4 regions of the Ensifer sp. ENS07 genome follow, and region 4 is predicted to be linked to each of the others. Evidence: riboswitches for the same ligand, from Rfam matches in the RefSeq annotation. Region 4 holds a riboswitch; each other region holds the start of a gene.

The links. Region 4 has a riboswitch for thiamine pyrophosphate ahead of thiO (glycine oxidase ThiO). Riboswitches for the same ligand answer to the same signal wherever they lie in the genome.
Region 1: another riboswitch for thiamine pyrophosphate. It lies ahead of thiC (phosphomethylpyrimidine synthase ThiC); the one in region 4 lies ahead of thiO (glycine oxidase ThiO).
Region 2: another riboswitch for thiamine pyrophosphate. It lies ahead of thiB (thiamine ABC transporter substrate binding subunit); the one in region 4 lies ahead of thiO (glycine oxidase ThiO).
Region 3: another riboswitch for thiamine pyrophosphate. It lies ahead of thiD (bifunctional hydroxymethylpyrimidine kinase/phosphomethylpyrimidine kinase); the one in region 4 lies ahead of thiO (glycine oxidase ThiO).

The regions. Positions count from the first base shown of each region.
Region 1 covers NZ_JACVBE010000009.1:182,824-188,681, reverse strand. The annotation lists gene thiC (phosphomethylpyrimidine synthase ThiC) at 372-2,195, opposite strand; TPP riboswitch at 2,286-2,414, opposite strand; gene IB277_RS24830 (sigma-54 dependent transcriptional regulator) at 2,512-3,876, opposite strand; gene IB277_RS24825 (ATP-binding protein) at 3,880-5,748, opposite strand.
Region 2 covers NZ_JACVBE010000010.1:173,846-179,703, reverse strand. The annotation lists gene IB277_RS26050 (MarR family winged helix-turn-helix transcriptional regulator) at 1-410, opposite strand, end outside; gene IB277_RS26045 (ABC-F family ATP-binding cassette domain-containing protein) at 570-2,396, opposite strand; gene IB277_RS26040 (thiamine diphosphokinase) at 2,400-3,050, opposite strand; gene IB277_RS26035 (GNAT family N-acetyltransferase) at 3,135-3,620, opposite strand; TPP riboswitch at 3,756-3,874, shown strand; gene thiB (thiamine ABC transporter substrate binding subunit) at 3,926-4,954, shown strand; gene thiP (thiamine/thiamine pyrophosphate ABC transporter permease ThiP) at 4,962-5,858, shown strand, end outside.
Region 3 covers NZ_JACVBE010000013.1:219,612-225,469, reverse strand. The annotation lists gene rfbA (glucose-1-phosphate thymidylyltransferase RfbA) at 1-668, opposite strand, end outside; gene rfbD (dTDP-4-dehydrorhamnose reductase) at 665-1,585, opposite strand; gene rfbB (dTDP-glucose 4,6-dehydratase) at 1,582-2,643, opposite strand; gene rfbC (dTDP-4-dehydrorhamnose 3,5-epimerase) at 2,679-3,242, opposite strand; TPP riboswitch at 3,477-3,580, shown strand; gene thiD (bifunctional hydroxymethylpyrimidine kinase/phosphomethylpyrimidine kinase) at 3,698-4,573, shown strand; gene IB277_RS29830 (glycosyltransferase family 4 protein) at 4,601-5,858, opposite strand, start outside.
Region 4 covers NZ_JACVBE010000012.1:16,284-22,141, forward strand. The annotation lists gene IB277_RS27810 (adenosylmethionine--8-amino-7-oxononanoate transaminase) at 1-736, opposite strand, end outside; gene bioD (dethiobiotin synthase) at 733-1,371, opposite strand; gene IB277_RS27820 (8-amino-7-oxononanoate synthase) at 1,368-2,513, opposite strand; gene bioB (biotin synthase BioB) at 2,510-3,526, opposite strand; TPP riboswitch at 3,951-4,071, shown strand; gene thiO (glycine oxidase ThiO) at 4,233-5,204, shown strand; gene thiS (sulfur carrier protein ThiS) at 5,201-5,398, shown strand; gene IB277_RS27840 (thiazole synthase) at 5,402-5,858, shown strand, end outside.

The sequences.
Region 1 (5,858 bases), on a different contig from region 4:
GCCCGCCGCGAATGAATTTCGCCGACAGCGACTTTTGCGTGCGCCTTGCATATCGTTCAATCGATGTGGGGACAAGCTATTGGGGGGACGGGCGACACGGAGCGCAAGGTGCGGGCCTCTGGCGGCGGCCACGACATACAGATGATCGCCCTCATCGCTGAGGCGTCGCGAGAGGGACAGAGGACGTTGCATGTTTGTTGATTGAACGGGGTCGTTGGCGCGCCTCCCACCCTCCGTCATGCTCGGCTCAAGCCCAAGCATGACGGAGGAGGAGAGCCTTGGCGATCGCCGCTTCCGCTTCCGAGGCGGGAGGCGCAGCCCTGAGTGAACTGAAGGGGCCGTGACTGGCCCCTTCAACGAGTCTCTGTCGTCTACTCGGCCGCGCCAGCCGCCCCTTCCACCGGCATATAGAGGTCGCCGCCCTCGCGGTATTTCGCGGCCATTGCCTCCAGGCCTTCCTTCTGCGCTTCTGCGCGGATGTCGTGCGAGATCCGCATCGAGCAGAATTTCGGGCCGCACATGGAGCAGAAATGCGCGACCTTGTGCGCTTCCTTCGGCAGTGTCTCGTCGTGGAAGTTACGGGCCGTCTCCGGGTCGAGCGAGAGGTTGAACTGGTCCTCCCAGCGGAATTCGAAGCGCGCGCGCGACAGCGCGTCGTCGCGCACCTGGGCGGCCGGATGGCCCTTGGCGAGATCGGCGGCATGGGCGGCGATCTTGTAGGTGATGACGCCGACCTTGACGTCGTTGCGATCGGGAAGACCCAGATGCTCCTTCGGCGTGACGTAGCAGAGCATGGCGGTGCCGAACCAGCCGATCATCGCCGCGCCGATGCCCGACGTGATGTGGTCGTAGCCGGGCGCAATGTCCGTCGTCAGCGGTCCGAGTGTGTAGAACGGCGCCTCGCCGCAGACGGCGAGTTGCTTGTCCATGTTCTCCTTGATCTTGTGCATCGGCACGTGGCCGGGGCCTTCGATCATCACCTGACAATCCTTGGCCCAGGCGATCTTGGTGAGCTCGCCGAGCGTTTCGAGTTCGGCGAATTGTGCCGCGTCGTTGGCATCGGCGATCGAGCCGGGGCGCAGGCCGTCGCCGAGCGAGAAGGAGACGTCATAGGCGCGGCAGATGTCGCAGATTTCCTCGAAATGCTCGTAAAGGAAGCTCTCGCGATGGTGATGCAGACACCACTTGGCCATGATCGAGCCGCCGCGCGAAACGATGCCGGTGACGCGATCGACGGTGAGCGGGATGTAGTGCAGCCGGACGCCGGCATGGATGGTGAAATAGTCGACGCCCTGTTCAGCCTGCTCGATCAGCGTGTCGCGATAGACTTCCCAGGTGAGGTCCTCGGCAATGCCGTTGACCTTTTCCAGCGCCTGGTAAAGCGGCACGGTGCCGATCGGAACCGGTGAGTTGCGGATGATCCATTCGCGGATGTTGTGGATGTTGCGGCCGGTCGAAAGGTCCATGACGGTGTCGGCGCCCCAGCGCGTCGCCCAGACCATCTTTTCGACCTCTTCCGCCATCGACGAGGTGACGGCGGAGTTGCCGATATTGGCATTGATCTTCACCAGAAAATTACGGCCGATGATCATCGGCTCGGATTCCGGATGGTTGATGTTGGCAGGCAGGATCGCGCGGCCGCTGGCAATTTCCTGGCGCACGAATTCGGGTGTCACGTGATCGGGGACGTGGGCGCCGAAGCTCTCGCCGTCGCGGACTTTCGCACGCGCCGCGTCGCGGCCGAGATTTTCGCGGATCGCCACGAACTCCATTTCCGGCGTGATGATGCCGGCGCGGGCATAGGCAAGCTGGGTCACTGCGCGGCCGCCCGTGGCCTTCAGCGGCGCATGCTGGAACGGGAAGGTCGGTGTCAGCCTGTCGCCGCTCACAAAGCCGTTGTCCTCGGGGCGGACCACGCGTCCCTCATAGGTTTCCACATCGCCGCGGTCGACGATCCAGTTGCGGCGCAGCCGCGGCAGGCCGTCCTCGATGCGGATCTCGGCGTCGTCGGCGGTGTAGGCGCCGGAGGAATCATAGACCGTAACCGGTTGCTCGCCCGACGTCGGGTGGAGCGCAATCTCGCGCATCGGCACGCGGATATCCGGATGAAGCACGCCCGGCTTGTGGATCTTGCGGGAGGCGGGAAGCGGTCCTTGCGTGACCGTGAGGGCTGCGGGTTTGGTGGCAATATTCATGACGAGGCTCCAAGTTTGCAATTGGAGACCCAGTTCTGATGCCGGAAAGATGAAAGACGCTCCGCCAGATGCTGGACGCACGGAATCCTGGCTTCGATATCTGCACCGTCCCTACGCCAGTATGAACTGGATCAGGTTCAACGGGTCACTGCGCCACAGCCGGCAAGCCGGCCATCCAGCAGAATCTCAGCCCCTTGCGGGACCCCCCTGGTGAATGCCTAGATCATAGCCATCGATCGGCCCGGGTCGTCAAGCGTGAATTCGCCTGCCGACAAAGATGCACCTATTGCGTGTGGTGACGGATTCGGGTTTGACGCTAGCGGCCGGCCTTTTCCGGTGCGGCCCGCTCGGCGTAATCGGCACGGTTGATGCCGTGGCGCTGGAGCTTGTCGTAGAATGTCTTGCGCGGAATGCCGAGCGCCTCGATCGTCGCCTTGACGTCGCCGCGCTGAGCCCGCAACACCTCTTTCAGGATCTCCGCCTCGTAGCGTTCGAGCCGTTCCGGGAGCGCAAATCCAGGCTGTTCGGCGGGCGCAATCGGCTGTCCCAGCGGACCTTCGACACCAAGCGCCACGCGTTCTGCAAAGTGCGAGAGCTCGCGCACATTGCCCGGCCAGGCATGCGTCATCAGATGTCTCTGCACGGCCGATGTGACCACAGGCGCGTCGCGCTTGAAGCGCTCGGCCGCCCGGGTCAGGAAGTGCGAGAAGAGCAGCGGGATATCGTCTCGGCGTTCGCGCAGCGGTGGGATCGACAGCGTTACGACATTCAATCTAAAGTAGAGGTCTTCCCGGAAATCGCCGCGCTGCGCCGGGTCGCCAAGATCGATTTTGGCAGCCGCGATGACGCGGATATCGACCGGACGAACCTGGTTGGTGCCAAGCGGCGTGATTTCGCGCGCTTCCAGAACGCGCAGCATCTTCACTTGAGTCGCCGGTGGCATCGCCTCGATCTCGTCGAGGAACAGCGTGCCGCCGCTCGCATGCTCGATCCGGCCGATGCGCTTCTTCAAGGCGCCGGTGAAGGCGCCCTGTTCGTGGCCGAAGAGTTCGCTTTCGATCACCGTTTCGGGCAGCGCCCCGCAATTCAGCGCCACGAAGTTGCCGTTGCGGCGTCGGCTCCAATTGTGGAGCAGCGTCGCCACCACCTCCTTGCCGCTGCCCGTCTCGCCGGCGACGAGCACGTCGACATCGGTATCGGCAATGTGCCGGATCGTCTGGCGCAAACGTTCCATGACCGGCGTCTGGCCGATCAGCGGCAGGCTGTCGCCGGCCGTCTCGGCGGCCCGTTTCAGCGCGCGGTTTTCCATCACGAGCCGGCGTTTTTCCAGCGCGCGATGCACGCTCTGCACCAGCCGGTCGGCGGCAAAGGGTTTGGGGATGAAGTCGTAGACGCCATCCTGCAGCGCCTGCACTGCCATCGGGATGTCGCCATGGCCGGTCACCAGGATCACCGGCAGATCCGCGTCGAAAGCTTCGATGCGGCGGAAGAAGGCGAGGCCGTCGATGCCCGGCATGCGGATATCGCTGACGACGACTCCGTCGAAATTCGCATCCAGCGTCTTCAACGCTTCGGCAGCGCTGGCAAAAGGGGTAACGGCGAGGCTGGCGAGTTCCAGCGTCTGCGTCATCGCCTTGCGCAGGTGGTTGTCGTCGTCGACGAGATAGACGGTCGGCTGCATCGCTCAGGCCCTCTTCAGGCGAACCGTGAAGACGGTGCCCCTGTCGCTGGTTTCGACGGTGATATCGCCGCCATAGTCGGCGACGATCTCCTTGGAGATGGCAAGGCCGAGGCCGAGCCCTTCATCCTTCGAGGTGTTGAACGGCGTGAACAGATCCTCGTGGATGTGCAGGGGAATGCCTGGGCCGTTATCGGCAACGACGAGCAAAACCGTACCCGAGGGACCGTCCTCGCAGCGCACGCGGATCTCGGCGCCGCTGCGCGTGCCGAGCGCTTCCAGGGCATTTTGCAAAAGGTTGATCAGCACCTGCTCGAGCCGGATGCGGCTGCCGAGGACGCTGAGGCCATTTTCCGGCAGGTCGATGACGATCGCATCCATGCGGCCGGCAAAGCGGCTGCGCAGCAACATCATCGCCCCCTCGATCACGTCGCGCATGGGCGTCGGCTCGGCGACGAAGCGGCCCTTGCGAGCGAAGCTTCTGAGTTCGTCGGTGATGGTGCCGACCCGATCGGTCAGTTCGGCGATGCTGACAAGGTTCTCGACCGCGGTCTGCTGCTGGCCGCGTTCGAGGAAGGTGCGGGCGTTGTCGGCATAGGCGCGGATGGTCGCGACCGGCTGGTTGATCTCGTGGGCGACGCCGGCCGCCACCTGGCCAAGGATCGCCAGCCGGTTCGCCTGAACCAGTTCCTGCTGCACCGCCTGCAGCTTCTCGCCAGTACGCCGGTGGTCGGCGATCTCCGTTTCGAGATGATCGCGGGCAAGGCTGAGGTCATGTGTGCGCTCCGCCACGCGGGTCTCCAGCTCGTCGCGCGCGGCGCGATCGCGCGCAGACACCAGCGCCAGCGTCTGGCGGCGGCGCAGGAGGACCGCGGTAAAAGCGAGCAGCGGTGCGAGGAGGGCCAGGGCAATCAGCCGGGCCTCGCGGGTTGCCGCCGAGATCGCGCCATCGAGCGGTGCTAGCTGCTCCAGCCGCCAGCTGGTGGTCGGAACCATGGTTTCGACCCGGAGGAACCGACGTTCGCTGTCGCCCGGCAACAGTGCGCGCAACTCGCTGGAGCCATCGCTGGTCGGCTCGATGTCGCGGAAGGGCAGCGGCAGCAGCGAGGCATCGCCAAATTGCAGGCTGTCGCGGATGGCGGCGACGCGGTCGCGTGGAATTGTTTTGGTCGTCATGAAGCGCCAGGAGGGGAAGCTGGTGATCAGCACGATGCCGCGCCGGTCGGTGACGTAGACCGGCTTGCCGGAGGCGAGCCATTCGGCTTCCACATCGTCGAATTCGAGCTTGGCGACGACGACGCCGATCGGGCCGTCAGGACCCTGGACCCGACGCGAAATGTAGAGGCCCGGCCGCTTGCTGACGTTGCCCATGGCGAAATGCTCGGCCTTGCCGTCGCGCATCGCCATGCGGAAATATTCGCGGAAGGCATAGTCGTTGCCAACGAAACTCGTCGGCTCGCGCCAGTTGCTGGCAGCGACGGCGACGCCATCGGGGCCGATCACGTAGATGACAGCGGCGTCCGTGTTGGTCGCCAGCGCCTGCAGCTTCTCGTTCAGCCGTTGCAGCGCCTCTGTGCCGCGGGTCGAAAGGGCTGCCATCACCTCGACATCGTCGGCCAGCACCAGCGGCGTCGAGCGTTGGCGTTCGAGTACGGCGCGCAGCAGCGAGGCCTTCAGATTGGCATCGATCCGGCTTTGGGCATCGACAGTTTCGAGCGCCTGGCTTCGGCCGTACTCGCCGGCAAGCAGGAGCGCGGCGACAAGCAGCGCGACGGCAAGGCCGGCAAAGACCAGCCAGGTGCGGCGCATCGACTGGTCGAGATCTGCCAGATTGAGGGGGGCGGACAGGGCGTTGAACATGGCCCAATTGTGCATTTTTTCGCTCAGTCTTCCAGATGGCTTGTGCGGAAATCCGCTCAACTCTTTGTGCGCACCGAGCCGCCTGCACAAAACATCCTCATCAATTCAAAGGCTTGGTTCCTGCC
Region 2 (5,858 bases), on a different contig from region 4:
CGCAGGTTGGAACAGAGAAGCGCGCGCGCTTCCGAGTCCAGCCCTTCCGTATAGGCATCCATCATTTCGCGAAGACCGGTCATCAGCTCGTTGAACAACGGACCGGCCTTTTCGGTGATGACGACATTCTTGGCGCGGCGATCCGCCGGATCGGGAACGCGGGCGACGAGCCCGTTCGCCTCCAGCCTGTCGAGATAGGCCGACAGCGTCATAGGCTCAATGCCCATGCGTGTGGCGATTTCGGCCTGTTTGATGCCCTCGGTGAGCGCCACCTGGATCAGCGTGCGCGCCTCGCCAGGCGTGATGCCCAGATCCATGGCATTGACCTTGCGGTCGAAGGCCCCGCGCAAGAGGCGCGAGACATCGGTCAGAAGCATTCCAATGGTTTCGGATTCTAGCTTGAAGGGCATCATGATCGTTCACAGGTGATATAATAAGTTTTACTTATCATACCCTGTGAAAACGTTCAACGCGGAAGGCCATCTTTCCCTTGCCAGTTTAACGGTAAAACTCGCAAGGATTCAACGTATTACCTTCGCAATCCCGCGCGGGACCGTCTTTGTTGTGTCTCAGCCCTCAAGCTCCTCGCGCAGCATTTCGAGTTCCAGCCATTCCTCTTCCATGCGAGCGAGGTCGGCACGCAGCTTTTCCAGCTCCTGCGCCAGCTTCGCAAAAGCATTTGGATCTTTTGTGAAAAGATTGGGGTCCGCCATCTTTTCTTCGCGCTTGGCAGCCTCGGCTTCCGCCTTGGCAATCTCTTTCGGCAGGTTTTCGAGCGCGAATTTCTGCTTGTAGGAAAGCTTACCCTTGGCAGCCTTCGGCGCTTCGGCGGCCGGTGCGGCTGCATCGGCCTTGGCCTTTTCCGCCTTCTCGGCCTTGCGCTTCTCCTCGATCGCGCCCTTGCGCTGCGCCATCATGTCGGAATAGCCGCCGGCATACTCGATCCAGCGTCCATCCGGCGCCTCCGGATTGGCCGGCGCAATCGTCGAGGTGACGGTGCGGTCGAGGAAGTCGCGGTCGTGGCTGACGAGGATGACAGTTCCGGCAAAACCGGCGACGATCTCCTGCAAAAGGTCGAGCGTCTCGATGTCGAGATCGTTGGTCGGCTCGTCGAGGATCAGAAGGTTGGTTGCTCGCGCGAGGATGCGCGCCAGCATCAGCCTTGCGCGCTCGCCGCCCGAAAGCTCGCGGATCGGGGTGCGCGCCTGCTCTGGCTGGAACAGGAAGTCCTTCATGTAGCCGGTGACGTGGCGCTGCTCGCCATTGACCAGCAGGTTGTCGCCGCGCCCGTCCGTCAGGTAGTGCGCCAGCGTGTCGTCGAGATTGAGGTCTTCGCGCTTCTGGTCAAGCGTCGCGATTTCGAGATTGGTGCCGAGCTTGACCGTGCCCGTATCCGGCTCGATCTGTCCGGTCAGGATCTTCAGGAGCGTCGTCTTGCCGGCGCCGTTCGGGCCGACCAGACCGATGCGGTCGCCGCGGTGCACGCGGATCGAGAACGGCGCGACGATGGTGCGCTCGCCATAGGCCTTGGTGACCTTCTCCGCCTCGATCACCAGCTTGCCCGATTCCTTGGCGTCGGCGGCCGTCGCCTGTACCGTTCCCTGCGGCCCCTTGTGGCCGCGATAGGTCGCCCGCATGGTCTGCAGCTCACCGAGGCGGCGCATGTTGCGCTTGCGTCGAGCGGTCACGCCGTAGCGCAGCCAATGTTCCTCGCGCTCGATCGCCTTGCCGAGCTTGTGCTGTTCCAGCTCCTCGGCCTCCAGCACCTCGTCACGCCAAGCCTCGAAATGGGCAAAGCCGCGGTCGAGCCGCCGCGACTGGCCACGGTCGAGCCAGACGGTCGCGGTCGAGACCTTCTCCAGGAAGCGCCGGTCGTGCGAGATCAGAACGAGCGCCGAACGGCTGCGGATCAGTTCGTCTTCCAGCCATTCGATCGTCGGCAGATCGAGATGGTTGGTCGGCTCGTCGAGCAGCAGGATATCCGGCTCCGGCGCCATGACACGGGCAAGCGCCGCGCGACGCGCCTCACCGCCCGAAAGGCGCTTCGGGTCTTCCTCGCCGGTCAACCCCAGGTGCTGCAGCAGATAGGCGACGCGATAGGGATCGTCACTCGGGCCGAGTCCTGCCTCGGCATAGGTCTGCACCGTGTCGTAGCCGTCGAAATCCGGCGCCTGGTGCAGATAGCGGATGGTCGCGGAGGGATGGCGGAAGATTTCGCCCGACTGCGCCTCGGCCAGGCCCGCGGCAATCTTCATCAGCGTCGACTTGCCCGAGCCGTTGCGGCCGACCAGACAGATGCGGTCGCCCGGTTCGACTTGAAAATTGGCGCCGGCTAGCAGCGGCGCGCCGCCGAAGGTGAGGAAGATGTCGTCGAGTTTCAGAATGGGAGGCGCCAAGGCTCAGGCTCCGGAAAGATCATAGGGGCGGGCGAGCACAATGGCGCGACCGCTCTGGAGAGTGAAGCGAAGGGGACCCTCCGCAACGTTGGAAACGGTTCGGGACGAGCCGAACGGCAAGGTGAAATCGTCGAGCGGATAGCGCGCATTGACGATCGAAAGACCGGTAAGCTCGGTCAACCCGAGCACCGAGAAGAGGCAGCCCTTGGGTAGGTCGAGGTCGAGCGAGCCGGCCAGCAGCGGATAGGCCTCTTCCTCGCCCGAGGTCATCAACACGGAAAGGCCACGCTCGGCAAGGGCGACGGCATGCAGCAGGTGCATGAAGGCGTGATCGCTGCGGGTACCGCCGAGGGCGCCGGCGAAAATCAGGCGATCGGCTCCACGCGACAGCGCCGCCTCGACCGCGATCTCCCCGTCCGTCGCGGCCTTCGCCGCCGGATAGGGCTCGCGCGGGACGGAGGCGTAGTCCGCAAGAAGGGCTTCCTCGGTCGAGTCGAAATCACCGACCCAGACATCCGGCACGATGCCGAGCAATCGGGCATGGCGCATGCCGCCGTCAGCCGCAATGAAGCGACTTGCGGCCAGCTGGTGAGCCAGCCGGTCGGTCAGCGAAAGGGCGCCGCCAAGCAGAATGGTGAAGGTCGATCGAGCCATGGCAAAGCCCATAGCGCAAAGGACCGCCGAAGGAAAACGAAGAAAACCGTCGAACGAGCGGTTCTCGATATTTTGGTCAGACCATCAATGCCCCTCGGGCACCGGATCGGGAAAAAGCATGCCGGCATAAATGCCGGGGGTCGAATCCGGAATTTCGACGGCGCCGGCCACCCGCTCGTAGAACTTCGCCGGCCCGACGCCGCCGATAATCGCGTAGCCATAGCCGGCCTCGCGCATGGCCGTGAGGCTTGCAAGCAACAGTGCCTCACCGATCCCCTGCCCGCGCATGCTTTCGTCGACGCCGGTCGGACCGAAGAAGCCGAGTGCCGTTACGTCGTGGCAGGAAAAGCCGACGATCTTTTCGTCATGGACAGCGACGTGCATGCGCGTCGGGGTGGAGGAAAAGGCGGCTTCCGCCTCGCCCGCCCATCCGGCACCGAAAGTCTTTTCAATCCAGGAAACGACCAGGCGGCGCTCCGGCGCCATGGCGCGGCGAATGCTGATGCCAAGGCCAAGCTTCGACTGAGGTTCAGCCGGCAGGGCATAAAGTCGAACAAGCATATCGGGCATGACATTTCCTCCTCGCTGCCGTTGTGTAGCGCAGTTGGCGGCATACGCAAACACGAGCCATTGTGCTGGCCAGGCGTCCCCTTGCTTCGCCGTAAACATCGCTTGCCATGGGACCGAGGCAGCGGTAAATCTCTTGCCGCTCTAACGGGGTGCCTCCCGACCGCATTGCGGCCGGAGGCTGAGAGGCGTCAAAACGCCAACCCGCGGAACCTGATCCGGCTCATACCGGCGGAGGGATTAGACGCGATCGGATCGATACGCCCTTTTCCCATGCAACAACGAACTTTGGGAGAGAGGTCCTCGCCATGTCCAATTCATCGCAACTTAAATTCTTTAGCCGGCTAGCCCTTGCGACGGCCGCGAGCCTTGTTTTCTCCGGCGCCGCGACCGCCGCCGACAAGACGCTGACGGTGTACACCTATGAGAGCTTTATCACCGAATGGGGCCCGGGCGCCAAGGTCGCAGAAGCCTTCGAGAAGACCTGCGAATGCAAGGTCAACTATGTCGGCGTGGCCGACGGCGTCGAGCTGCTCACCCGCCTGAAGCTCGAAGGCGAGGCTTCCAAGGCCGACATCGTGCTTGGCCTCGACACCAACCTCGTTGCGGAAGCCAAGGCAACGGGCTTCTTCGCGCCGCACGGCGTCGAGGCAACCGGCGTCACCGTTCCCGGCAACTTCTCCGACGACACGTTCCTGCCCTATGACTACGGCCACTTCGCCGTCGTCTACGACACCGAGACGCTGAAGACGCCGCCGAAGAGCCTGAAGGAGCTGGTAGAAGGCGACCCGTCGCAGAAGATCGTCATCGAGGATCCGCGTACGTCGACGCCGGGCCTCGGCCTCCTGCTCTGGGTCAAGGCCGTCTATGGCGATGAGGCGGGTGCCGCCTGGACGAAGCTGAAGGACCGCGTTCTGACCGTCACCCCCGGCTGGTCGGAAGCCTATGGCCTCTTCACCAAGGGCGAGGCGCCGATGGTGCTGTCCTACACCACGTCGCCGGCCTACCACATGGTCGCGGAAAACACCGAGCGCTATCAGGCCGCTGCCTTCTCCGAAGGGCACTACATCCAGATCGAAGTCGCCGGCATGACCAAGAACGCCAAGGAGCCGGAACTGGCAAAGCAGTTCCTCGCCTTCATGACCGGTCCGGACTTCCAGTCGATCATCCCGACGACGAACTGGATGATGCCGGTCGCAGCGACCAAGGAGCCGCTGCCGGACGCCTTCAATAAGCTGGTCAAGCCGGAAAACACCTTCCTCCTGCCCTCGGAGGACGTCGCCAAGAACCGCAAGGCCTGGATCGACGAATGGCTTGCCGCCATGAGCAAGAACTGAGGCCGGATTGTTCGCACTGCGCGAAAATCGTATGACAGTGGTCGCCGGGGCAGCCTGCCTCGGCGTCTTCGTCCTTTTCGTCGGTCTTGCGATCGTCGCCTTGCTGAGCCAGACGGGCGGCGCGAGCGACGATGCGCTGTTCGACGCCTACATCTGGCGCGTCACCCGCTTCACGCTGCTGCAGGCGACCCTCTCGACGTTGCTGTCCGTGCTCTTTGCCATCCCCGTCGCCCGGGCGCTAGCGCGACGACCGCAGTTCCCCGGCCGCATCTGGCTGCTGCGCTTGATGGCGCTGCCACTCGGACTGCCGGTTCTGGTTGGCGCACTCGGGCTGATCGAGATCTGGGGGCGGCAGGGTTTCCTCAATTCCGGCCTACGCTGGCTCGGCCTCGCGCAGCCCGTCAGCATTTACGGCCTGTTCGGCATCCTGCTTGCCCACGTCTTCTTCAACATGCCGCTTGCAGCGCGCCTGTTCCTGGCCGGGCTCGAGCGCATCCCCGCCGAATACTGGCGCAGCGCCGCCAATCTCGGCATGCCGTCACGCGCACTCTTTCGCTTCATCGAATGGCCCGTGCTGCGCGGCCTCCTGCCGGGTGCCGCCGGCCTCGTCTTCATGCTCTGCGCCACCAGCTTCACCCTCGTGCTGACGCTCGGCGGCGGGCCTGCGGCCAGCACAATCGAAGTGGCGATCTACCAGGCGCTGCGTTTCGATTTCGATCCGCCGCGCGCGATCGCGCTGTCAGCCCTGCAGATCGCCATGACCGGCCTGCTGCTGCTCCTGCTTCGTCATCTGGCGACCGAGCCGGAAGAGGGCATGACCGGTGGCCGCACTGTGCGCCGTTTCGATGGCGCGTCAAGGATCGCGCGCCTGAGTGATGGCACCTGGATCACGCTTGCCTTTCTG
Region 3 (5,858 bases), on a different contig from region 4:
TCGAGCCAGGCATATCCTCGCCCCATTCTTTCGACGTGGAGCTTGCCCCGCTCCAGATAGGCGCGGTTCACATCCGTAATCTCAAATTCGCCCCGCGCGGACGGTGTCAGGTCGGCAGCGATGTTTACGACCTCTTCGTCGTAGAAATAAAGGCCCGTAACCGCCCAGTCGGAGCGAGGTTGGGCGGGCTTCTCCTCGATTGCGACAGCCTTCATTTCGCTGTCGAACTCGACAACCCCGTAGCGTTCCGGGTTGCTAACATGGTAGGCGAAGACCGTTGCGCCCTCTGTCCGTTCCATGGCGCGCTTGAAGAGCTCGGTGATGCCATGTCCAAAAAAGACGTTGTCGCCGAGAATGAGGCATGAGGGATGGCCTGCAACGAAGTCGGCGCCAATCACATACGCCTGGGCAAGGCCATCGGGGGATTGTTGCTCGGCGTAGCTCAGCTTGATGCCCCATTTCGATCCGTCGCCCAGCAGGAGTTGAAAGCTGGGGAGGTCCCGCGGCGTGGTAATGATCAAGATGTCGCGAATCCCCGCCAGCATCAGGGTTGACAGGGGGTAGTAGATCATCGGCTTGTCGTAGATCGGAAGCAGTTGTTTTGAGCTTGCCAATGTCATCGGATGTAGGCGGGTGCCGCTTCCTCCAGCAAGAATAATGCCCTTCATTTCGTCACCTCCAGGTCCGTCTGGTGCTGGATGACGCGGCGTACGGTGGCTTCGATGGAGTTCTTCCAGTGGGGCAGGGTGATGCCGTGGTGTCGCGCGATTTTGCTGCAGTTCAGGCGTGAGTTTGAGGGCCGCGCGGCCGCAGTTGGGTAGTCTGCCGTCAAGATGCGGTTGACCTTGGCAAACGGGCCGCCCAGCCCTTCAGACTGGGCGAGGATTTCTTCCGCCACGTCGGCCCAAGTCGCATCACCAGTTCCCACCAGATGGAACGTGCCGCGCAGTGCCAGGTCATCTGATGCCAGCAGATTCTTCGCGACACCGATGATCGCGGTTGCCAGATCCAGCGCGGATGTCGGGTTCCCTGTCTGGTCCGTAACGACCGATAGCTCGGCTCTGTTGCGGGCGTTGCGAATGATGGTCCGGACAAAATTTCTGCCGAACGGGCTGTAGATCCAAGCGGTTCTCAGAATGACATGATTATCGGTGGCGGCGGCGACCGTTCGCTCGCCTTCCCACTTGCTTTTGCCGTAGACGTTTACCGGGCGCGCCGTATCGCCTTCGGTATATGGCATGGTTTTTGTCCCGTCGAAGACGTAGTCGGTCGATAGATGGATGATCGGGATATTCAGGGCTTTTGCGACGCGCGCCAATTCTTGCGGTGCGACCGCGTTGACTGCGTATGCCCTGGTCTTGTCGGTCTCGGCTTGGTCAACTGCGGTATAGGCGGCGGCCGAGATGATGACGTCAGGAACCGCTGCCCTGACGACCCCCTCTATGCCTCCTGGATCCTCCAAATCGAATTGCGGGCGACCGAGCGGAACCACCTCGAAGTCGCCGCGGCTCTTTCCCTGCTCGACAAGCGACTGAACGACCTGGCCGTTCAGCCCGGTGACAACGATGCGCGATATCTGGTTCATTGCCCGTCACCCGCATGCAGCGCACCCAGGCGAACGCCGTCATATCCCTTGCGAAGAGGGGCCCACCACCATTCGTTGTCCAGATACCAGCGGATCGTCTTCTCCATCCCGCTTTCAAAGCTGTCTTCCGCCGCCCAGCCGAGCTCTTCTTCCAGCTTCGTCGCGTCGATAGCGTAGCGCAAATCGTGCCCCGGCCTGTCCTCGACAAACTGAATGAGCTCGTCCCGGGGGCGGAATGCAGGGGCAAGCACGTCGAGTGTGGCGCAGATGTGCCTGACTACATCGATGTTCCGCCGTTCGTTGCGCCCACCGACATTGTAGGTTTCGCCGATTCTGCCGCGCTCGGCGATCAGCTCAAGCGCACGGGCATGGTCCTCAACGAAGAGCCAGTCGCGAATGTTCGTGCCGTCGCCATAGATCGAGAGTGGCTTGCCTTCGAGCGCATTCAGGATGGTCAGCGGGATCAGCTTTTCGGGGAAGTGATAGGGACCGTAATTGTTTGAGCAGTTTGAAACCAAGATCGGCATGCCGTAGGTGCGTGCCCATGCTTTGGCGAGATGATCGGAGGCGGCCTTCGATGCCGAGTAAGGCGAGCTCGGATCGTATCGCGTCTCCTCGGAAAAGAGCTGGTCATCCGCGAGCGAGCCGTACACTTCATCCGTCGAAACGTGAAGAAAGCGAAACCTGCGTTTGCCCTCATCTTCCATGGACTGCCAATAGGCCCTTGCGCATTCTAGCAGGTTGAATGTCCCGACAACGTTAGTTTCGATGAAGTCCCTTGCTCCGGTAATTGACCGGTCGACGTGACTCTCGGCAGCGAGATGCATGACGCGATCGGGTCCGAAGGTGGAAAAGGCCTCCGAGATCGCTCGCCCATCGCTGATGTCAGCTTTGAGGAAGCGATAGGAGGGGTTGTTTGCGACGGGCAAAAGGGAGCTGAGCGTTCCCGCGTAGGTCAACTTATCAACGTTCAACACGTCATATCCCTTGTCGATAATGAGGTGTCGAATAACCGCTGAACCAATAAAACCAGCCCCGCCGGTAACAAGTACACGCATATCTCAGTGAAGTCCTTCTAAGATAAATATCGAGACTAGAGTTCTGATCCGAACTTGGATTGAAGCTCGGAAAGTCTTGGCTGGTTCCTGTCTTTGTCAGACAGGATGGCGTAATTCGGAGATACGGGCCAATTGATCCGGAGCTCTGGGTCGTTCCAAAGAAGCCCGCGATCGTGCTCAGGACTGTAGTAGTCGGTCACTTTGTAGCTGACCACGGTTGCGGGTTTCAGGGTACAGAAGCCGTGGGCGAAACCCGGCGGAATCCAGAGCTGGTGACCGTTCTCTTCGGAAAGCTCAGCGGCCACGAACTTCCCGTGGGTCGGTGATCCGCGGCGAAGGTCCACCGCCACATCCCAGAGCGCGCCGGCGTTACAGGAAACCAGTTTTCCCTGTGCGCGCGGCGGCAGTTGGAAGTGCAGTCCGCGCACAGTGCCGGCTTCAAGCGACAGCGATTGATTGTCCTGGACGAAAGAGTGCGTCCCGACGATTTCGGCGAATTGATCAGCCCGAAAGGTCTCGGCGAAGTAGCCACGCGTATCGACCAATCGCTTAGGCTTAATCAAGAAAACAGAGGGAATGGCCGTTTCTTCGATCCGCATCGTATCGTCCTTCATCGTTGTTTCCCGTGCGCGAAATCATACGGCGCTTGTGGCGTTCTAACGATATGTTGCGTCTGTATTGCTGACGATCCCGGGAAAATGGGATCGCGAAGCGGACGTGCCATTCCACGGCCTCTTTCTCGATCGCTTGGTCCGCAGGGCCTGTGTGGAAAGATGCGGCTTGGATCCGCTGCATCTATCAATTGACATCCCCGCCCATGCCCCCCTAGCATCCCTCCTGCCGAGGGGCGCACTGTCACGGTGCTGAGATGGCGGTGAGCCAGACCCTTGAACCTGATCCGGATCATACCGGCGTAGGAACGGCGAGGGCCCTTCTGCTCACCAGCCGTCTCTGCGCTTGTCGACCGGATCTCCGTCCATTTCGGGGAGGTCGCTTTGCTCGTGTCTGTTCTTGACTCAAACCGAAAAGGCTCAGGTCTCAAGGAGGTGGGGCTATGACCGCGATCGCCGTCACCATCGCAGGCTCGGATTCCGGCGGCGGGGCCGGCATCCAGGCGGATCTGAAGACGTTCTCTGCGCTCGGCGTTTATGGCGCAAGCGTGATCACTGCGGTCACGGCGCAGAATACCCGTGGCGTTTCTGCGGTTGAAGATATCTCCCCGACCGTCGTTGCGGCTCAGATCGACGCGGTGTTTTCGGATCTCGCCGTGGGAGCGGTGAAAATAGGCATGGTCTCGCGGCGCGAGACGATCGCGGTGATCGCAGCTGGTCTGAAGCGCTACGACCGGCTGGCTGTCATCGACCCGGTGGTGGTGGCAACCTCCGGCGATCCCCTGATGCGCCCGGACGCGATCGCGACGCTCAAGGAGGAGTTGCTGCCGCTGGCGCTCATTCTCACGCCGAACCTGCCCGAGGCGGCGCTGCTGACCGGACGTGCGATCGCTGAAACGGAGGCTGAGATCGCGCGCCAGGCCGAGATGCTTCTGAAGCTCGGTGCGCGTTCGGTGCTGATGAAGGGCGGACATGCCAAGGGCAGGGATGCTGTCGACAGCCTCTATAGGGGGGAAACGGTCCTGCACCTGTCGCGGCCGCGGATCGAAACCAGGAACGATCATGGCACCGGGTGTACCCTCTCGGCCGCAATCGCCTCGGCGCTTGCCAAAGGTAAGCCGATTGACGACGCGGTCGTCGCAGCCAAGGTCTATCTGCATGATGCGCTGGTCGCGGCCGACGGCCTGGCCATCGGCCAGGGGCATGGGCCAGTGCATCATTTTCATCATTGGTGGGGCAACGATAGAGGGTCGATCGATGGGCCTTCGAACGTCGCCGAGGTCCAAGGCGTTCTTGGCAGTATGTCGCGATCTGGTTGAGCCGTTTGGCATTGCCTCGACTCTACCTCAGGCCACTGCCGCGCTGGGCAGGGCGGATTGCTCGCCCTTGAGCATCTTGCGATAGAGCGCCACATGCTCGCGTGCGCAATCGACGTGGCTCGTCGGTCGTCGAAGTGTCGCACGCAGATTGTCCCATGCCCGCGGGGCGGCCAAGACGTCGATCAGCCGGTCCGCCAGATCCTGGGCGCTCCCGGCGCGGAAGTGATGGCCGTCCAGCCGGTCGCGAACCTTTTCGGCCATGCCGCCGATGTCTGAACACAGGATCGGCCGGCCGTGATGCAGCGCTTCCTGGATAACGACAGGGGAGTTCTCCCACCAGACGGAGGGCATTACCACCCAGTCGACCGAGCGCATCAGCCTTGGCATGTCCTGGTTCTGGTAGGCGCCATAGAAGCGGACGCGACGACCGGCGTCCTCGATGAGTTTCGCTACCTTCTCCTGATAGTCGTTTGGCTGACGCTCGAGGTTCCCGCCAAAAATCATCAGCGAGGAATCATCGCCCCAAATGTCATCGGGCACGCGCGATACCGCGTCGATCAGCACGTGAACGCCCTTGAACGGTGTCATCTGCCCGAAATAGGCAAAGCGGTTGCGCCGGGCCGTCGGCGACGGCAATTCGCGGGCCGGCGCCTTGTCGCCCATGACGATGCCGTTCTCGATCACGAAGATCTTTGCAGCTTCAAGCCCCCATTCGACATAGCGGTTGGCGAGAAAGGCACTCGGCGCGATGAAGGCATCGGCGAGATTGAGCATGCCGCGCACGAACTGTTCGCGGCGAACGAAGCGCGACACCGGGATTTCGGGGAAGCACGTGTGGCAACTGATCGGTGAGGCGCCGTTGCAAAGCTGGCCCGAGGGGCGTTTCACCATTTGCCCGTGATTGTGGCAGATCGGCAGATACTCATGGAACGTCACGACGATGCGTGCCTTGGGCAGGGCATCACGAACGGCATAGAGGGCTTCCAGGCCGAAGCCGAGGATATGGTGGAAGTGAACGACATCCGGCTTGATGTCGCCGACGAAGCGCAAGAGGTCGCGGCGGATCGCGTCCGTATCGCCGTTGGAGAGGAAGAAATGGTCGAAGTCCTCGGCATGGTAGAGGACTTCGTCCATGGCGAGCCGCAGGCTCATCAGCGCGGAGGCGCCATGGCGCGGAACCGGATTGCCGACACGGGCGAGGTAGATCGATTCCACACCCGACAGGCCGTTCAGCGCCTTGTGAAGACCATGCGAAGCAATTTCCGCCCCGCCGAGAGAGTGGGTC
Region 4 (5,858 bases):
AGGCAAACAGGCAGCCCGTCCGCCCCCAACCGGTCATCACCTCGTCGGCGATCAGCAGGCTGCCATGCCGTTCGGCAATGCGTTTCAGCTCGGACAGCACGGAAGCCGGATAGGTCTTCATGCCACCGGCGCCAAGCAGCAGGGGCTCGATCAACAGGGCGGCAACCTTGCCGGAAGCGCAAGCCTGTTCGAAGGCGTCGAGCGTTGCCTGCTCCCGGCCCGGCTCCGGAAAGGGCAGGCGATCGACGGCGAAGAGCAGCGGCGCGTAGGCGGCATTGAAGACGCCTCTTTCGCCGGCCGACATCGTGCCGATCGTGTCGCCGTGATAGCCATGCTCCAGCACACAGATCCGGCTCCGCGGCTGGCCGCTGTTGTGGAAGAACCCGAGCGCCATCTTCAGCGCGACCTCGACCGCAGTCGAACCGCTATCGGAATAAAACACATGGGCGAGCCCGGGCGGTGCGATCTCGATCAGCCCGCGCGCCAGGTCTTCCGCCGGTGCGTGAGTATATTCGGCGAAGATGATCTGGTCGTAGGTCTCCGTAGCCCTGCGGATCGCCTCCATGATCGTGGGGTGACGGTGGCCGTGGGTGATAACCCACCAAGACGAAATCGCATCGAGGATCGACGCGCCATCTTCGTCGACGAGATACGCTCCTTCGGTGCCGACGATGCGGCGCATCGCCGGTTCGAGGGCATGCTGGGTGAAGGGATACCAGACGGCGGAGCTCTTCATGCCGGCATCCCTCGAAAATCGGCGATGTTGAAATTCTCGGCGAAGGCGTGGCGCAGGCGGTCGGGCGTCAGCGGGTCGAGCCGCGGCAGCCGCCCGAGCCGGCGCACCCCGCCAAGGCGCGTGATGATCGCTTCGCTGTCCTCCTGCGCGTCGCCAATGAAGGCGACGCCGAGAACGGGAATTGCGCGGCGGCGCAGCGCTTCGAGCGACAAGAGGGTGTGGTTGATCGTGCCGAGCCCGGTGCAAGCGCAGACAACCACCGGGATCAGCCAGCGCGCAAAGACATCCGCAAAGACCGTGTGCTCCGTCAGCGGCACCAAAAGCCCGCCTGCGCCTTCGATCACCAGCGGTCGTTCCACCGCCTGCGGGGAAAGATGCTCCGGGTCGATGGTGACGCCGTCGATCCGTGCTGACAGGTGCGGCGACGCCGGTGTTGCGAGCCTGTAGGCTTCGGGCAGGACGCGGTCACACGACAGCCGACCGAGCCGGGCGACGGTCTCGCTGTCGGTTTCTTCGTCGAGCCCTGACTGCACAGGCTTCCAGTAGCAACCGTCGAGCGCATCGGTAAGCGCCGCGGAAAAGATGGTCTTGCCGATGCCGGTATCGGTACCGGTGACTACGATACGGGTTTTCATGGCCGCTCCTTCGCGATCGTGATCTTCAACTGCTGCAGCATCTGCACGATTGCGGCCCGGTCGACATTGAGGGTGATGGCGATCCGAAGACGCGCGGTGCCTTCCGGCACCGTCGGCGGGCGAATTGCCCTGACATCGTAACCCTCGGCCCGCATGCGGGCGGCGATGCGGACCGCTCGGCCGTTATCACCGATCGGGATGGGCAGGATCTGCGAGCCGCTGCCTTCGATGCCGAGCACCTCGGTGAGCGCCCGGTTGGCGAAGGACCTGAGGCCGTCGAATGCGGCGCGGCGTTCCGGCTCGTCGACGAGGGCGGCGAGTGCTTCACGCACCGCGGCCGCGATGAGTGGCGAGGGCGCGGTCGAATAGATGAAATTGCGGGCGCGGTTGACGATATAATCGCAAAGCACGGCGCTTGCTCCGACCAGTGCGCCGGAAACACCGAGCGCCTTGCCACAAGTATGCAGCATGACGACGTTCTCCCGGTCCTCCAGCTCAGCCGCGAGACCACGACCTTCCGGCCCGAAGACGCCGGTCGCGTGCGCCTCGTCGATGACGAGAAAGCCGTCATGCTGCGCGGCAAGCGCTAAGAGGTCGGCGAGCGGCGCCCGATCGCCATCCATCGAATAGAGGCTTTCGACGGCAATCCACGGGCGCCCTGTGCCGCCGGCGCGGCGCCATTGGCCGATCGCATCGGCAAAGGCGTCGATATCGTTGTGCGCTGCCGCAACCGAATCGGCCTTGCTCGCAGCGATGCCTTCATGGGCGCTCGCATGGATCAGGGCATCGTGGACGATGAGGTCGTCGCGCTGCGGCAGCGTCGAAAACAGGGCAGCATTGGCGGCATAGCCGCTGCCGAAGAAGAGCATTCGTTCCGCGCCGAAGAAGGTGGCCGCTTCCGCCTCAAGTGCCTCGTGTTCTTCGTGATTGCCGCGCAACAGCCGTGAGCCGCCGGAGCCGACCGGCACGCCGCGCGCGATGGCACCCGTTATCGCCGCCTTCAGCCGCGTCGAAGCGGCGAGCGCCAGGTAGTCGTTCGAGGTAAAATCCAGGCCGCCAGCGGGGGCAAGTGCGCGCCGGCGGCCCTTGCGATCAAGGCCCTCCAGCGTCTTCTCATAGCGCGCAAACAGACCCAGGGTCATTCGGCCGCATCCTGCCTTGCCGCCGGAGCCATCAGCTTCAACCCCAGGCGTCGGAAGAGCGCCGCATCATGGTCCTCGCCGGGATTGTCGGCGGTCAGCAGGGTTTCGCCGACAAAGATCGAATTGGCGCCGGCGAAGAAACAGAGCGCCTGCGTCTCGTCGCTCATGTCGGTCCGGCCGGCCGAGAGCCGGACATGCGATAGCGGCATCAGGATGCGGGCAAGCGCGATGGTGCGGACGAAATCGATCGGATCGACGGGCACTGCATCGGCCAGCTTCGAGCCCGGGATCGGGATCAGCATGTTGATCGGCACGCTTTCGGGCGGCACCGGCAGATTGGCGAGCGTCACCAGCATGGAGATCCGGTCGTCGGCGGTTTCGCCCATGCCGAGAATGCCACCGGCGCAGACCTTGATGCCGGCGTCGCGGACATTCGCGAGCGTCTCCAGCCGGTCGGCAAAGCTGCGGGTGGTGATGATCTCGCCGTAGAATCGTTCGGAGGTATCGACATTGTGGTTGTAGTAGTCGAGCCCGGCCTCGGCGAGCCGCACGGACTGGGCCGGCGTCAGCATCCCGAGCGTCATGCAGGTTTCCATGCCAAGCGCCCGCACACCGCCGATCATGGCGACGATCGCGTCCATGTCGCGGTCCTTCGGGCTGCGCCAGGCGGCCCCCATGCAATAGCGCGTCGCACCGCCGTCGCGCGCCTGTCGCGCCTCGGCAAGCACACGCTCGACCTCCATCAGCTTCGATGCCTTGAGCCCGGTCGGATAGTGGGCGGACTGGCTGCAATAGCCGCAATCCTCGGCGCAGCCTCCGGTCTTGATCGAGAGCAGCCGGCTCATCTGGATGGCGTTGGGATCGAACTGCGCACGATGGACCGTGTGTGCGCGGTAGAGCAAATCGTTGAACGGCAAATTATAGATTTTTTCAGCTTCCGCTTGGGTCCAGCGGGATTCGCCCGCGTCGCCCGGGGTAAAATTAGCGCCAGTTGATAGGGTTCCGTCCAGCATTTCGGCTCGTCCTCCAGGTCATCGCAAACGCGAAATAGATAGAATCTGATATTATCTATAATTTTGTCGACGAGCAAAGTTCGCAAGCACCCAGGTGGAGAGTTTGTGTTAGCAAATACCCTTCTGGTTGTATTTTGACCGTGAGTGAATCTGGAAACCGCCGAGACGGGGCAACAATCACCAATCAATCGGTCGCATCTCCCATTTCCGAAATCGGGCGTAACGCACCCGAGAAACGAGGACGAGCCCGGGCTTCTCCGGTATTTTTCGACCCGCTCTGCCCGCCTGACACTCCTCCCTTCAGCACGCCGCCAACGCTTCCGCTTTCTCGTCGAAAAATTATAGATAATTTTTTCGGCAGATGAGATCACATCGCACACGAATGCTGGCTCTTGACAAAAACCGCCCCGAACGGTCAGCTTGGAGCATTCACCAGGGGTGTCCCGCTAAGGGGCTGAGATTCTGCTATGCGATTTGCGCGGCGCAGTGACCCGTTGAACCTGATCCAGTTCATACTGGCGTAGGGACGGTGCAGACATCGCTGCCGCAAACGTCGCCTTCACGCGACCATTCAACGGCAAGGCGTCCTTGCCCTTCCTTCGCTCGTGAACTGGGTCTCCACAATCGGAGCCTCGGCATGCACACCGCCAACACCATCCCGCTTCCCTCACGACGGCCCGCCCACGCCTCGCGGGAACACTGAGCCATGCGGATCCTCGTCAAAGGTGCCGGCGTCGCAGGGCTCTGTCTGGCGCATGAACTTAGCGCCCGCGGTGTCGCGGTGACGGTTGTCGAGCAAAAACCAGGCTTTGCCGGCGCGGCCTCCTGGTTTGCCGGCGGCATGCTGGCACCCTGGTGCGAACGCGAAAGCGCCGAAGAGGTGGTGCTGACGAAGGGCATCGGCGCCATTGACTGGTGGGACGACGCCCTGCCAGGCGAGGTTTCCCGAAACGGCACGCTTGTCGTCGCCCCGCCACGGGATGCGGGCGAACTCAAGCGCTTTGCCTCACGCACCTCCGGCTTCGAATGGCTCGACGCCGCCGCGATCGAACGGCTGGAACCGGCGCTTGCCGGACGTTTCCGCGAGGCGCTGTTTTTTCCCGGTGAGGCGCATCTCGACCCGCGCCGGGCGCTGAGCCGGTTGCGGCAGAAGCTTGTCGATCACGGCGTCACCTTCCTCGATGAGACGAGCGACGATGGCCACCACGATCTCGTCGCCGACTGCGCCGGCGCGGCACGCATCGGCGAAACGCCGGGCCTGCGGGGCGTGCGCGGTGAAATGCTCTACCTGCAGACAAGCGACGTGGAGCTGTCGCGGCCGGTCAGGCTCATTCATCCCCGCATCCCGCTCTACATCGTGCCGCGCGGCGGCGGCCTCTTCATGTGCGGGGCGACGATGATCGAGACGGATGACGGCGGACCGATCACCGCCCGCTCCCTCATGGAACTGCTGAACGCCGCCTATGCGCTGCATCCGGCCTTCGGCGAAGCGCGCCTCGTCGAAACCGGCGCCGGCGTCCGCCCCGCCTTCGCCAACAACCTGCCGCGCGCCCTGCGCACCGGGCAGACCATCACGATCAACGGGCTTTACCGCCATGGCTTCCTGCTTTCGCCGGCCCTGGCGGCGGAAGCAGCCGACCTCGCGCTTGCGCAGGACCTGAAGGGAGATGCCGCATGAGACTGACCGTCAATGGCGAGGATCACGACCTCGCCGTCACCACCCTCGCCGAGCTTCTGGCCGCCCTTGATTTCGAAGGCGACTGGCTCGCCACCGCCGTCAACGGCGAACTGGTGCACCGGGCCGACCGTTCGGGTCATGCGCTCAGCGACAGGGACCGGATCGAAATTCTCTCGCCGATGAAAGGAGGCTGAGACATGCTGACGCTTTATGGACAGGACCTGCGCTCACGGTTGCTGCTCGGCACCGCCCGCTACCCCTCCCCCGCCGTTCTGGAAGATGCGGTGCGATCGTCAGGCACTGAGATCGTCACGGTCTCGCTCCGGCGCGAAACCGCCGGAGGCCGCCAGGGCGGCGCCTTCTTCGAACTGATCCGGGCGCTCGGCGTGCACGTGCTGCCGAACACCGCCGGCTGCCACTCGGTGTCAGAGGCGGTGCTGACGGCCAAGATGGCGCGCGAGGTCTTCGGCACCAACTGGCTGAAACTCGAAGTGATCGGCCACCACGATACGCTGCAGCCCGATGTCTTCGGGCTGGTCGAGGCGGCGCGCATCCTCTCGGCCGAAGGGTTCGAAGTCTTTCCCTACACCACGGATGATCTCGTGGTTGCCGAACGGCTCCTGGAAGCCGGCTGCAAGGTGCTGATGCCCTGGT